One region of the Streptomyces sp. NPDC048623 genome, then DNA from elsewhere that is predicted to be linked to it. Evidence: riboswitches for the same ligand, from Rfam matches in the RefSeq annotation. Region 1 holds a riboswitch; each other region holds the start of a gene.

Evidence for each region. Region 1 has a riboswitch for thiamine pyrophosphate ahead of AB0C73_RS32850 (thiamine ABC transporter substrate-binding protein). Riboswitches for the same ligand answer to the same signal wherever they lie in the genome.
Region 2: another riboswitch for thiamine pyrophosphate. It lies ahead of thiO (glycine oxidase ThiO); the one in region 1 lies ahead of AB0C73_RS32850 (thiamine ABC transporter substrate-binding protein).
Region 3: another riboswitch for thiamine pyrophosphate. It lies ahead of thiC (phosphomethylpyrimidine synthase ThiC); the one in region 1 lies ahead of AB0C73_RS32850 (thiamine ABC transporter substrate-binding protein).

What each region holds. Positions count from the first base shown of each region.
Region 1 covers NZ_JBEZHV010000034.1:9,020-13,223, reverse strand. The annotation lists gene AB0C73_RS32855 (iron ABC transporter permease) at 1-990, opposite strand, end outside; gene AB0C73_RS32850 (thiamine ABC transporter substrate-binding protein) at 1,050-2,147, opposite strand; TPP riboswitch at 2,230-2,340, opposite strand; gene rlmN (23S rRNA (adenine(2503)-C(2))-methyltransferase RlmN) at 2,370-3,476, opposite strand; gene AB0C73_RS32840 (hypothetical protein) at 3,616-4,204, shown strand, end outside.
Region 2 covers NZ_JBEZHV010000012.1:218,148-222,351, reverse strand. The annotation lists gene AB0C73_RS19750 (thiazole synthase) at 81-875, opposite strand; gene thiS (sulfur carrier protein ThiS) at 881-1,105, opposite strand; gene thiO (glycine oxidase ThiO) at 1,102-2,283, opposite strand; TPP riboswitch at 2,281-2,393, opposite strand; gene AB0C73_RS19735 (FAD-dependent oxidoreductase) at 2,506-3,744, shown strand; gene AB0C73_RS19730 (Rv2175c family DNA-binding protein) at 3,788-4,162, shown strand.
Region 3 covers NZ_JBEZHV010000019.1:142,074-146,277, reverse strand. The annotation lists gene AB0C73_RS25665 (SsgA family sporulation/cell division regulator) at 1-428, shown strand, start outside; gene AB0C73_RS25660 (YibE/F family protein) at 463-1,836, opposite strand; TPP riboswitch at 1,909-2,023, shown strand; gene thiC (phosphomethylpyrimidine synthase ThiC) at 2,018-3,850, shown strand; gene AB0C73_RS25650 (NUDIX hydrolase) at 3,995-4,204, shown strand, end outside.

The DNA.
Region 1 (4,204 bases):
GTCGGTCAGCGGGACGAGGAAGGTGCCGCCCTCGTCGACGTGCCCGAGCGCCCGGTAGTAGTCGAGGCCGTAGCCGTCGGAGGTGGCGAGCGAGCGTTCCACGAGCACGGCGAGCGGCGCGAGGATCAGCAGCGCGACGGACAGCAGCACCCCGCCGAGCAGCGCCCACTGCCCGGGGCCGTGCGGCCGGCGCGCGGTGCGCTCCGCCGGGACCAGGCGCAGCGCCGTCTCCCGGCGCCGTACCACGCGCGCGTGCACCGCGAGGACCGTGCCGACGGCGACGAACTGCACCATGGTGAGCACGGCGGCCGTGGACAGCTGCAGCCGGTCGGCGGTCTGCCGGTAGATCTCGGTCTCCAGGGTGGAGTACGCGGGGCCGCCGAGGATCTGCACGATGCCGAAGGAGCTCGCGGTGAACAGGAACACCATGAGCGCGGCGGCGGCCACCGACGGCATGAGCGTGGGCAGCGTGACCGTCCGCCAGGCCCGCCACCGGGACGCGCCGAGGACCCGCGCGGCCTCCTCCTGGCGCGGGTCGAGCTGCGACCAGAGGCCGCCGACGGTGCGGACGACGACCGCGTAGTTGAAGAAGACATGGGCGAGGAGGATCGCCCAGACGCCGGTGTCGAGCCGCAGCCCCCACCAGTCGTCGAGCAGCCCGCGCCGCCCGACGAGCGCCAGGAACGCCGTGCCCACCATCACCGTCGGCAGCACGAACGGCACCGTCACCACGGCCCGCAGCACCTGCTTGCCGGGGAAGTCGAACCGGGCGAAGGCATACGCGCCGGGCAGCGCGACGAGCAGGGTCAGCGCCGTCGACGCGAGCGCCTGCCACAGCGTGAACCACAGGACGTCGAGGATCTCCGGCCGGGCGAGGGTCTCGCCGAACCGGCCGAACTCCCACCGCCCGTCCGGCCTGAGCCCGCGCTCCACGATGGAGGCGACGGGCCAGGCGAAGAACACCGCGAAGAACGCGACGGGCAGCAGCATGAGACCCAGCCGCGTCGCGCTCCCCGCCGCGCTCCCCCGGAGCGTACGGCTGACGCGGACTACTTCACGACGAGCGAGGTCCACTGCTGGATCCACTGGTCACGATTGTCGGCGATCTTCTTCGGCGCCATCGTCTCCGGCTTGTCGATCACCACACCGTGCTTGGTGAACAACTCCGGCAGCGTCGCGTCATTGGCCACCGGGTTGACGAACATCTTCAGCGGCATGTCGTCCTGGAACTTCTTCGAGATGAGGAAGTCGATCAGCTTCTTGCCGCCCTCGGGGTTCTTCGCCCCGTTCAGCAGGCCCGCGAACTCGATCTGCCGGAAGCAGGTGCCCGTGGACACACCGGTCGGCGCGACCTTCGGCTGCGGCTCCGCGTACAGCACCTCGACCGGCGGGGAGGAGGCGTACGAGACGACGAGCGGGCGGTCGGCCTTCGCCTTCTTGCCGCCGGCCGAGCCGGAGAACTCCTGGTCGTAGGCGAGCTCCCAGCTGTCGACGGTCTTCACGCCGTTGGCCTTGAGCTTCTTCCAGTAGTCCTGCCAGCCGTCGTCGCCGTACTTCGCGGCCGTGCCGAGGAGGAAGCCGAGCCCCGGGGAGGACCGCTCCGGGTTCTCCACCACGAGCAGGTCCTTGTACTCCGGCTTCAGCAGGTCGTCGAAGGTCTGCGGCGGCGCCAGCTTCTTGTCGGCGAAGTACTGCTTGTCGTAGTTGACGCAGATGTCGCCGGAGTCGACCGGCGTGACCCGGTGCTGCTCCTTGTCGAGCTGCACCGCCGCCGGGATCCGGTCCAGGCCCTGTGCCTCGTACGAGGTGAAGATGCCGTTGTCGAGGGCGCGGGACAGCAGCGTGTTGTCCACGCCGAAGAAGACATCGCCCTGCGGGGAGCCCTTGGTCAGGATCTCCTTGTTGACGGCCTCGCCGGCGTCGCCGCTCTTGAGGATCTTGACCGTGAGGCCGGTCTGCCTGGTGAACTCCGCGAGCACCTCCTTGGAGGCGTCGAAGGAGTCGTGGCTGACGAGGGTGACGGTCTTGGGCATCGGCTGGTCGGTCTTGCCGCCCGCTTCCCGTACGTCGTCCGTGCCGCACGCGGCGAGGGTCGCGACGCCGAGCGCCGCGACGAGAGCGGCGGCTGCCGCCTTCTTGGTGTTCACGTGAATGTCCTCCTGGGTGTGACCAGGAAGAGACGCGGCCCTGCCCGCGCCGGGCGGACCGGGCGTGGGCAGGGCGCAACAGCTCGAGTTACGTCCGAACTCCCTACCCAGAATGACCTGGGCGAGGTTCAGAGGGTCTGCGGTCCTACGGTGACCGCACTCTCAGCGCTGTGGCGCTCCCCTGTCGGAATATGAAGATGTGTTCGAGGTCAGACTACAAGGTCAGCGTTCGGCGGCGGCCAGCTGTCCACAGGCGCCGTCGATCTCCTGACCGCGGGTGTCACGGACGGTGACCGGCACGCCGTGGCGGGCGATCGCCTCGACGAAGGCCTTCTCGTCCTCGGGGCGGGACGCCGTCCACTTGGACCCGGGCGTCGGGTTCAGCGGGATGAGGTTGACGTGCACCCGCTTGCCCTTGAGGAGGCGGCCGAGGAGGTCGCCCCGCCACGCCTGGTCGTTGATGTCGCGGATCAGCGCGTACTCGATGGAGATGCGGCGGCCCGACTTCTCCGCGTACTCCCACGCCGCGTCGAGCACCTCCCGCACCTTCCAGCGGGTGTTCACCGGCACGAGCGTGTCGCGCAGCTCGTCGTCCGGCGCGTGCAGCGACACCGCGAGCCGGCACTTGAAGCCCTCGTCGGCGAACCGCCGCATCGCCGGCACCAGGCCGACGGTCGACACGGTGATCCCGCGCTGCGACAGGCCGAGCCCGTCCGGCTCCGGGTCGGTGAGGCGGCGGATGGCGCCGACCACGCGCTTGTAGTTGGCGAGCGGCTCGCCCATTCCCATGAACACGATGTTCGACAGGCGCGCCGGGCCTCCCGGCACCTCGCCGTCGCGCAGCGCGCGCATCCCGTCGACGATCTGGTGCACGATCTCCGCCGTCGACAGGTTCCGGTCGAGACCGGCCTGCCCCGTCGCGCAGAACGGGCAGTTCATGCCGCAGCCGGCCTGCGAGGAGATGCACATGGTCACCCGGTCCGGGTAGCGCATCAGCACCGACTCCACGAGCGTGCCGTCGTGCAGCCGCCACAGCGTCTTACGGGTGGTGTCGTCGTCGCACGAGATGTGCCGCACCACCGACATCAGATCGGGCAGCAGCTCCCCCGCGAGCTTCTCGCGCGACGCGGCGGGGATGTCGGTCCACTCCGCCGGGTCGTGCGCGTAGCGCGCGAAGTAGTGCGTGGACAGCTGCTTGGCGCGAAACGGCTTCTCGCCGATCGCGGCGACCGCCTCCTTGCGCTCGGCGGGCGACAGGTCGGCGAGGTGCCGCGGGGGCTGCTTGGCTCCGCGCGGGGCGACGAAAGTGAGTTCTCCGGGCTTGGGCATGGTGGTACCAGTGTCGCAGACGGATTCCCGGCGGCGACCGGACGCGAGTTGTTGATCAACGACCCGTGAGGTTAAGTGATCATGCCAAGTGTCCGGTCGTGTCGCGGCCGGACCGTGATCGGGTGGTCGGAGGAGTTCGGTGAAGGCTGTTGTACGGGGGGCCGCCGTCGCGGCCGTGCTGGCACTCACGGGGGCGGCGTGCGGGGAGGGGAACTCGACGGCGGGAAGCGCGGGCGCGGGAGGCACGGCGGCGGGGAGCACCGCGGCGGCGAGCACCGGGGCGTCTCCCGCCTCGATCGACGCGACGGGTCTGTTCTCCGCCCTCCCGGTCGAGTCCGGCGTGGGTGACATCTTCGTCGGCGACGACGCCGCGGTGATACAGGACGGCGAGGCGCTCGCCGAGTGCTCGAAGGAGACGGAGTCGTCCTGCGCCGGGATCCAGGCCGCGGGGAAGAAGGAGATGGAGGCACGCGGGTCGGACGAGACGCGCCTGGAATTCACCCTCTTCACCTTCGCCACGACGGACCAGGCCGCCGGGGCGATGAAGGATCTGGCGGAGCAGCGGCGGAAGCGGAGCGCGGAGAACGGCACCCCGCCCCAGCCGCTCACCATCGACTCCGGGGCCGACGAGACCGAGGCGATGCGGGACGGCGACCGCTGCCACATCATCATGCGCATCGGCACGGTCGTGTCCCACGTCTATACCAACGGCGCGCAGGACGAGAACG
Region 2 (4,204 bases), on a different contig from region 1:
CCCGACTGCAGCGCAGCTGTGACGTCGGAGCCGTACGGAACACGGAGCCGTACGGAAGGGGGACCGTCTGAACGGGGGTGTCAGAACGCGGGGCGTTCCGGATCGAGCCGCGCGCGGCCCTCCTGCGGCGAGGAGGCCTCGGCGAAGTGGCGGCGCGGGATGCGGCCCGCCCGGTGCGCGAGCCGGCCCGCCTCGACGGCGTGCCGCATGGCGGCGGCCATCAGGACCGGCTCCTGGGCGCGGGTGACCGCCGAGGCGAGCATCACCGCCGAGCAGCCCAGCTCCATGGCCAGCGCCGCGTCCGAGGCCGTGCCGGCGCCCGCGTCCAGGATCACCGGCACCCCGGCCCGCTCGGTGATCAGCTGGAAGTTGTGCGGGTTGCGGATGCCGAGGCCGGACCCGATGGGCGAGCCGAGCGGCATGATCGCGGCGCAGCCCGCGTCCTCCAGCTTCCGGGCGAGGACCGGGTCGTCATTGGTGTACGGCAGGACCACGAAGCCGTCGTCGACCAGGGTCTCCGCCGCGTCGAGCAGCTCCACCGCGTCGGGCAGCAGGGTCCGCTCGTCGGCGATGACCTCCAGCTTGATCCAGTTCGTGCCGAGCGCCTCACGGGCGAGCCGCGCGGTCAGCACCGCCTCTCCGGCCGTGAAGCAGCCCGCCGTATTGGGCAGCACCCGGATGCCGAGCCGGTCGAGGACGGAGAGCACCGAGCCCTGCACCTGCGGGTCCAGACGGCGCATGGCGACGGTGGTGAGCTCCGTGCCGCTGGCGACCAGGGAGCGTTCGAGCACGTCGAGGCTGGGAGCCCCGCCGGTGCCCATGATCAGACGGGAGGAGAACTCGGTCCCGCCGAGCGAGAACAGGTCGTCGGACATCGCGCTCAGCCCCCCTGCACCGCGGTCAGGACCTCGACCCGGTCGCCGTCGGCGAGCGGGGTCGCGGCCCACTGGCTGCGCGGCACCACGGTCTCGTTGACGGCGGCGGCCACCCCGGAGTGCGCGCTGGTGAGGCCGGCGACGAGGGCGGCGAGGGAGAGCGGACTCTCCAGGACTCGGACCTCCCCGTTCACGAGCACGTTCACGGTGACGGACAGGGGCGCGGTCATACGTGCTCCAGGGGTGCGGGGGAGAAGCGGCGGGCGGTGAAGGCGCGGGCCTCGTCCGGCAGCGCGCCGGTGGTCAGGGCCTCCGCCATGACGTCGCCGGTGACCGGGGTGAGCAGGACCCCGTTGCGGTAGTGGCCGGTGGCGAGCTGGAGCCCGGGCAGGGCGCTGGGGCCGAGCAGCGGCGCGTTGTCGGGGGAGCCGGGGCGCAGCCCGGCGATGGTCTCGGTGAGCGGCAGCTCGGTGATGCCGGGGACCAGCTCGTGCGCGTCGCGCAGCAGCTCGTACACCCCGCCGGCGGTGACGGTGGTGTCCCAGCCGAGCTCCTCGCTGGTGGCGCCGACGACCAGCTCGCCGTTCTCGCGCGGGACCAGGTAGACCTGGCTGCCGCGGACCATCGCGCGGACGGTGCGGGACAGGAACGGCGCGTACGCGGGCGGCACCCGCAGCCGCAGGACCTGGCCCTTCACGGGCCGCACCGGCGGCAGCACCTCCTCCGGTACGCCGTCGAGCCGGCCGCTCATGCTGCCCGCGGCGAGCACGACCTGGTCGGCGGTCAGCTCGGTGCCTCCCGCGAGGACCGCGCCGCGCGCCCGGTCCCGTACCACCGTGAGCCGCTCGGCGAGCGCGCGGTGGAAGACCACCCCGGCCCGCTCGCAGGCCAGGACCAGCGCGTCGGCGAGCCGGCGCGGGTCGACCTGGTGGTCGCCGTCCACCCGCAGCCCGCCCCGTACGCCAGGCGCCAGCATGGGCTCAAGACGGCGGCAGTCGCGCCCGCTCAGCCACTCGGAGGCGAGTCCGCAGCGGGTCTGCAGGGCGTGCAGCTCGCGCAGATGGGCCCGGTCGTCGGCGTCGAGCGCGACCGCGAGGGTGCCGCAGGCGCGGTAGCCGACGTCGTGGCCGGTGGCCTCGGTGAGTTCGGCGACGAAGCCGGGATAGCGGCGGGCCGAGGCGAGGTTGAGGCCCAGCAGGGTCTCCTCGCCGTAGTGGAGTTCGGAGACCGCGGCGAGCATGCCCGCCGCCACCCGGGCGGCCCCGCCGCCCGGTTCGGGGTCGGCCACGGCGACCCGCAGCCCGCGCTGCGCCGCCCGCCAGGCCGTGACCAGGCCGATGACTCCGCCCCCGATGACGAGGACGTCGAACGTTCCGGATGTACCGGACGTGTCGGATGTATGCGACATGGGCGTCCAGCCCCTCCCTTCGCCGGCATGACCCGGATCAGGTTCGTACGGTCGGAGGCCGGCCAGCCTCCCTCTCAGCCCGGTCCGTCCGGGCTCCCGCGAGTGCTCAGGGGCCACCCTAGCCCGTGCCCCCGCCCGGTCCACAGGGCCACCCGGCCCTTGCCCCGGCCCTGGCCCCGCCCCCCGCTTCCTGATGGTCCGTCAGGTGCGTAGGGTGGACGGGTGAGCGAGCAGAAGCAGGAACCGCAGCCGGCCGGGCGGCACGTCGTGATCGTGGGCGCCGGAATGGCGGGCGTCCAGACCGCCGTCGCCCTGCGCGAACAGGGTTTCACCGGCCCCGTCACCCTCATCGGCGCCGAACCCCACCAGCCCTACGACCGGCCGCCGTTGTCCAAGGCCGTGCTGCTCGGCAAGGCCGAGGACTCCGCCTTCGACGTCGACTTCGCCGCCCTCGGCATCGACCTCCGGCTCGGCGTCGAGGTCACCGGGCTGCGCCCCGCCGACCACCAGGTGGACACCGAGACCGGCCCCGTGCCGTACGACGTCCTCGTCGTCGCCACCGGCGCCCACCCGCTCACCCTGCCCGGCTCCGAAGGCGTCCCCGGCGTCCATCTGCTGCGCACCCTCGACGACGCCGCACGGCTCAAGCCCGTCCTGGAACGCCGCCACGACATCGTCGTCGTCGGCGCCGGCTGGATCGGCGCCGAGTTCGCCACCGCCGCCCGCGAGGCCGGCTGCGCCGTCACCGTCGTCGAGGCCGCCGACCGCCCCCTCGCCGGCGCGCTGCCCGCCGAGGTCACCGACCCCATGAGCGCCTGGTACGCCGAGAACGGCGCCGAACTCCGGCTCCACGCGCGTGTGCGGCGCATCGAGGAGGGCCGGGTCGTCCTCGACGGACCCGACGGCACCACCACCGCCCTTCCCGCCGACGCCGTCGTCATCGGCATCGGCGCCCGCCCCGCCACCGACTGGCTGGCCGGCTCCGGCGCCGCCCTCGACCCGAGCGGCGCGCTGACCGCCGACGACCGGCTGCGCACCTCGCTGCCCGACGTGTACGCGGTCGGCGACTGCGCCTCCTTCCCCTCCGCCCGCTACGGCGAGCGGCTTCTCGTGCACCACTGGGACAACGCCCTCCAGGGCCCGCGCACCGTCGCCGCCGCCATCACCGGCGGCGAGGCCGCGCCGTACGACCCGGTGCCCTACTTCTGGTCCGAGCAGTTCGGGCGCTTCGTCCAGTACGCCGGGCACCACGGCGCCGCCGACACCCTGCTGTGGCGCGGCGACCCGGCGGAGCCGGCCTGGTCGGTGCTGTGGCTGCGCGACGGGACCCCGGTCGCCCTGCTCGCCGTCGGCCGCCCCCGCGATCTGGCCCAGGGCCGCAGGCTGATCGAGCAGCGCGTTCCGGTCGATCCGGCGAAGGCCGCGGACCCCTCCGTCCCTCTGAAGGCCGCAGTCCGGTAGGGCCCGACTACCGACTGTCAGTCCGGGATGGCACGCTTGTCCCGTGACCGAGATTGACGCAAAGACCGATGCTCTCGTCCCCGACTGGCTCTTCCTCCCCGACGTCGCGGAGATGCTCGACGTCGAGGTGACGCGCGTGCGGCAGTTGGTGAAGGAGGGCCAGCTCATCGCCGTCCGCCGCGAAGTGCGCCCCGGTGAGAAGATCCTCCAGGTGCCGGCCGCCTTCATCCAGGGCGACAAGGTCGTCAAGGGCCTCGTCGGCACCCTGACGCTGCTCCGGGACGACGGCTTCACCGACGAGGAGATGCTGGAGTGGCTCTTCACTCCGGACCCGAGCCTGCCCGGCACCCCGGCGCAGGCGCTGAGCGAGAATCGCGGCACGGAGGTGAAGCGCCGCGCCCAGGCGCTCGCGGTCTGACCGGCGGGTTCTGACCCGCAGGGTCTGACCGGCAGGGTCTGA
Region 3 (4,204 bases), on a different contig from region 1:
AGACGGTTCAGGCCGAGGTCTTGATGAGCTTCCTCGTCTCCGAGGAGCTCTCCTTCAGGATCCCGGTGGAACTGCGATACGAGACCCGCGATCCCTACGCGGTGCGGATGACGTTCCACCTTCCCGGAGACGCGCCGGTGACCTGGGCGTTCGGCCGGGAGCTGCTGCTCGACGGGATCAACCGGCCGAGCGGGGACGGCGATGTGCACATCTCCCCGACCGAGCCCGAGGGCCTCTCCGACGTGATGATCCGTCTCCAGGTCGGCGGCGACCGCGCCCTGTTCCGCGCGAGCGCGCCGCCGCTGGTCGCCTTCCTCGACCGTACGGACAAACTCGTCCCGCTCGGTCAGGAACGGACACTGGGCGACTTCGAGGACCACCTCGAGGCCGCGCTCGGCCGGATCCTCGCGGAGGAGAACGCGGGCTGACGGCAGGGCTGTTCAGCCCCCCCGCTCCCCGCCGTCACCTGGCGCGCCGCCGGCGCCCGCCGCGCCCGGCACCACGTCCGCCCCGACGGCCCCCGCCCGCCGGCTCGGCCTCCGTCCCCGGCCGGTCCGCCGAGACGACGAGCGCCGCGAGAGCGGTGGTGATCGGCACCGAGGCGACCAGGCCGATCGAACCGACGAGTGTCCGGACGATCTCCTCCGCCACCAGCTCGCTGTTGGCGACCGTCCCCACGCTGCTCTGCGCGATCGAGAACAGCAGCAGCAGCGGCAGCGCCGCGCCCGCGTAGGCCAGGACCAGGGTGTTCACCACCGAGGCGATGTGGTCGCGACCGATCCGGATCGCCGCGCGGTAGAGCCTGCGCGGCCCCATGTCCGGGTCGGCCTGGTGCAGTTCCCAGACCGCGGAGGTCTGGGTCACCGTCACGTCGTCGAGCACACCGAGCGAGCCGATGATGATCCCGGCGAGCAGCAGACCGGACATGTCGATCTCCGGGTAGAGCCCGTGGATGAGGCCGGTGTTGTCGTCCGTGTTGCCGCTGAGCGCGGCCCAGTCGATGAACACCGAGCCGAGCAACCCGATCAGCAGCAGCGAGACCAGGGTGCCGAGCACGGCGACCGAGGTGCGGGCGGAGAGGCCGTGGCACATGTAGAGCGCGATGAGCATGATCGCGCTCGACCCGACGATGGCGACCAGGAGCGGATTCGAGCCCTGGATGATCGCCGGCAGGATGAAGAGCGTCAGCACCAGGAAGCTGATGGCGAGCGCGATCAGCGCCATCACGCCGCGCATCCGGCCGACGATCACGACGGCGAGCGCGAAGATGCCGGCGAGCACCGCGATGGGCACCTTCCGGTTCACGTCGGTGACGGAGTACTGCAGGTCGCGCGGGGCGTCGGGCGCGTACGCCACCACCACGCCCTGCCCCTCGTGGAGTTGGCGTGGCGCGTCCGGCTGCACGATCTCGGTGAACTTCCGGCCCTTGTCGGGGCCGGTGGTCACCTCGACCGTCGCCTTCGCGCACTGCCCCTGCTGCCCGTTGACCGCCTCGCGGCCCTGCGGGGTGGAGGTGTCGCCGGTCGGCGGGACCTGGGCGGCGTTCACGTCCTTGCAGTCGACGTGCTCGACGGCGACGACCGTGCCCTGCTCGGTCTGCCGGTCGAAGCCGACGCCGGTGCGCTGGTGGCCGGGCGTGCCGCCCGGCCACAGGACGAGGAGCCCGACGGCGACGGCGGTGGCGAAGGGGATGAGGATCGCCGCGATGACCTTGCGCAGATGGCGGGAGACGGGTGCGGCGGGACCGTGGCCGTGGGAGTGGCCGTGGGGATGCCCGTGGGAGTCCCCGTGTCCGTCGTGGCCGTGGGGTTCGGGGGTCTGCTGTGTCGACGTCACCGGCCGATCATCGCAAGAACGTCTCGGGCCCCACTGTTCAGCACGCCAGGAAGGGCGCTAGCGTGGTGGCGACTTTGCACACGCGGGAGCTCGGAGCACCGGGCTGAGAGGGCGCTGAAGATCGCTGCGCCGACCGCCGAACCTGTTACCGGGTAATGCCGGCGTAGGGAGATTCGGTCACATGACCATTCGCGATGCACGCACGCCTGCCTCCGACCAGAACGACGGCCAGAACACCCCGCGAAGCGAGGGACAGGGCCAGAGCCAGGGCGGGCGTACGCCGGGCTGGCACAAGGGCTACGTCGAGGGGTCGCGCCCCGACCTGCGGGTGCCCGTCCGCCAGGTGCACCTCACCAACGGCAAGGACGTGACGCTGTACGACACGTCCGGTCCGTACACCGACCCCACCGTCGACACCGATGTGCGCCGCGGCCTGGCGCCGCTCCGCGAGAACTGGATCATCGCGCGCGGCGACACCGAGGAGTACCCGGGCCGTCCGGTCCGGCCGGAGGACGACGGCATCAAGCACACCTCGCCGCGCGGCGGCGGGCTGAAGAACCTCGACGCGGTCTTCCCCGGCCGCCCGCGGCTGCCCCGCCGCGGGCGTGCCGGCCAGGCGGTGACGCAGCTCGCGTACGCCCGCCGGGGCGAGATCACCCCGGAGATGGAGTACGTCGCGATCCGCGAGAACGTCTCCCCCGAGGTCGTACGGGAGGAGATCGCGGCGGGCCGCGCGGTGCTGCCGGCCAACGTCAACCACCCGGAGATCGAGCCGATGATCATCGGCAAGCGGTTCCTGGTGAAGGTCAACGCCAACATCGGCAACTCCGCGGTGACCTCCTCCATCGAGGAGGAGGTGGAGAAGATGACCTGGGCGACCAAGTGGGGCGCCGACACGGTCATGGACCTCTCCACCGGCCGCAACATCCACACCACCCGCGAGTGGGTGCTGCGCAACTCCCCCGTGCCGATCGGCACCGTGCCGCTCTACCAGGCCCTGGAGAAGGTCGACGGCAAGGCCGAGGAGCTGACCTGGGAGATCTACAAGGACACGGTCGTCGAGCAGGCCGAGCAGGGCGTCGACTACATGACGGTGCACGCGGGCGTGCTGCTGCCGTACGTGCCGCTCACCGCGCGCCGCAAGACCGGCATCGTCTCGCGCGGCGGCTCGATCATGGCCGCCTGGTGTCTCGCGCACCACAAGGAGAACTTCCTCTACACGAACTTCGAGGAGCTCTGCGAGATCCTCGCGGCGTACGACGTCACGTACTCGCTCGGCGACGGCCTGCGCCCCGGCTCGATCGCGGACGCCAACGACGAGGCGCAGTTCGCGGAGCTGCGCACGCTCGGCGAGCTGAACACGATCGCCAAGCGCCACAACGTGCAGACGATGATCGAGGGCCCGGGCCATGTCCCGATGCACAAGATCAAGGAGAACATCGACCTCCAGCAGGAGATCTGCGAGGAGGCGCCGTTCTACACGCTCGGCCCGCTGACCACGGACGTCGCCCCGGCGTACGACCACATCACCTCGGGCATCGGCGCGGCGATGATCGCCTGGTGGGGCACCGCGATGCTCTGCTACGTCACGCCCAAGGAGCACCTCGGCCTGCCGAACAAGGACGACGTTAAGACCGGCGTCATCACCTACAAGATCGCGGCCCACGCGGCGGACCTCGCGAAGGGCCACCCGGGTGCGCAGGAGTGGGACGACGCCCTGTCGGACGCGCGCTTCGAGTTCCGCTGGGAGGACCAGTTCAATCTGGCCATGGACCCGGTCACGGCCCGTGAGTTCCACGACGAGACGCTGCCGGCGGAGCCCGCGAAGACGGCGCACTTCTGCTCGATGTGCGGCCCGAAGTTCTGCTCGATGAAGATCAGCAGAAGCATCACAGAGCAGTTCGGCGGCGACGACCCTCTGACCAGCGACGATGAGGCTCGTGCGGGGATGCTGGCCAAGTCGGCCGAGTTCGCTGCTCAGGGGAACCGGCTCTACCTGCCGATTGCGGACTGATCTTCTGACGTCTCAGTGTCCCCCGGCATACGTCCGGGGGACTCGCGTCTCCATATTCGTCAGGGTGACGTGAATCTCTCCCAACCCGGCCATCGGGAAGACCTGCTCTGCGATGCTAGGGGTTGATCGAGAGGGGCAGCAGCGATGCAGTGGAAGATCCACGGGGAACGTCCGATCTATGAGAACCAGTGGGTCAACCTGTGGTTGACCGATGTGGAACAGCCGGACGGGCGCCGGTGGGAGTACCACGTCGTCAAGCTCCGGCACCTGGCCGTGGCCGCCGTGATCAACGACAAGCAAGAGATCCTGATGATGTGGCGGCACCGCTTCATCACGGACTCGTGGGCGTGGGAA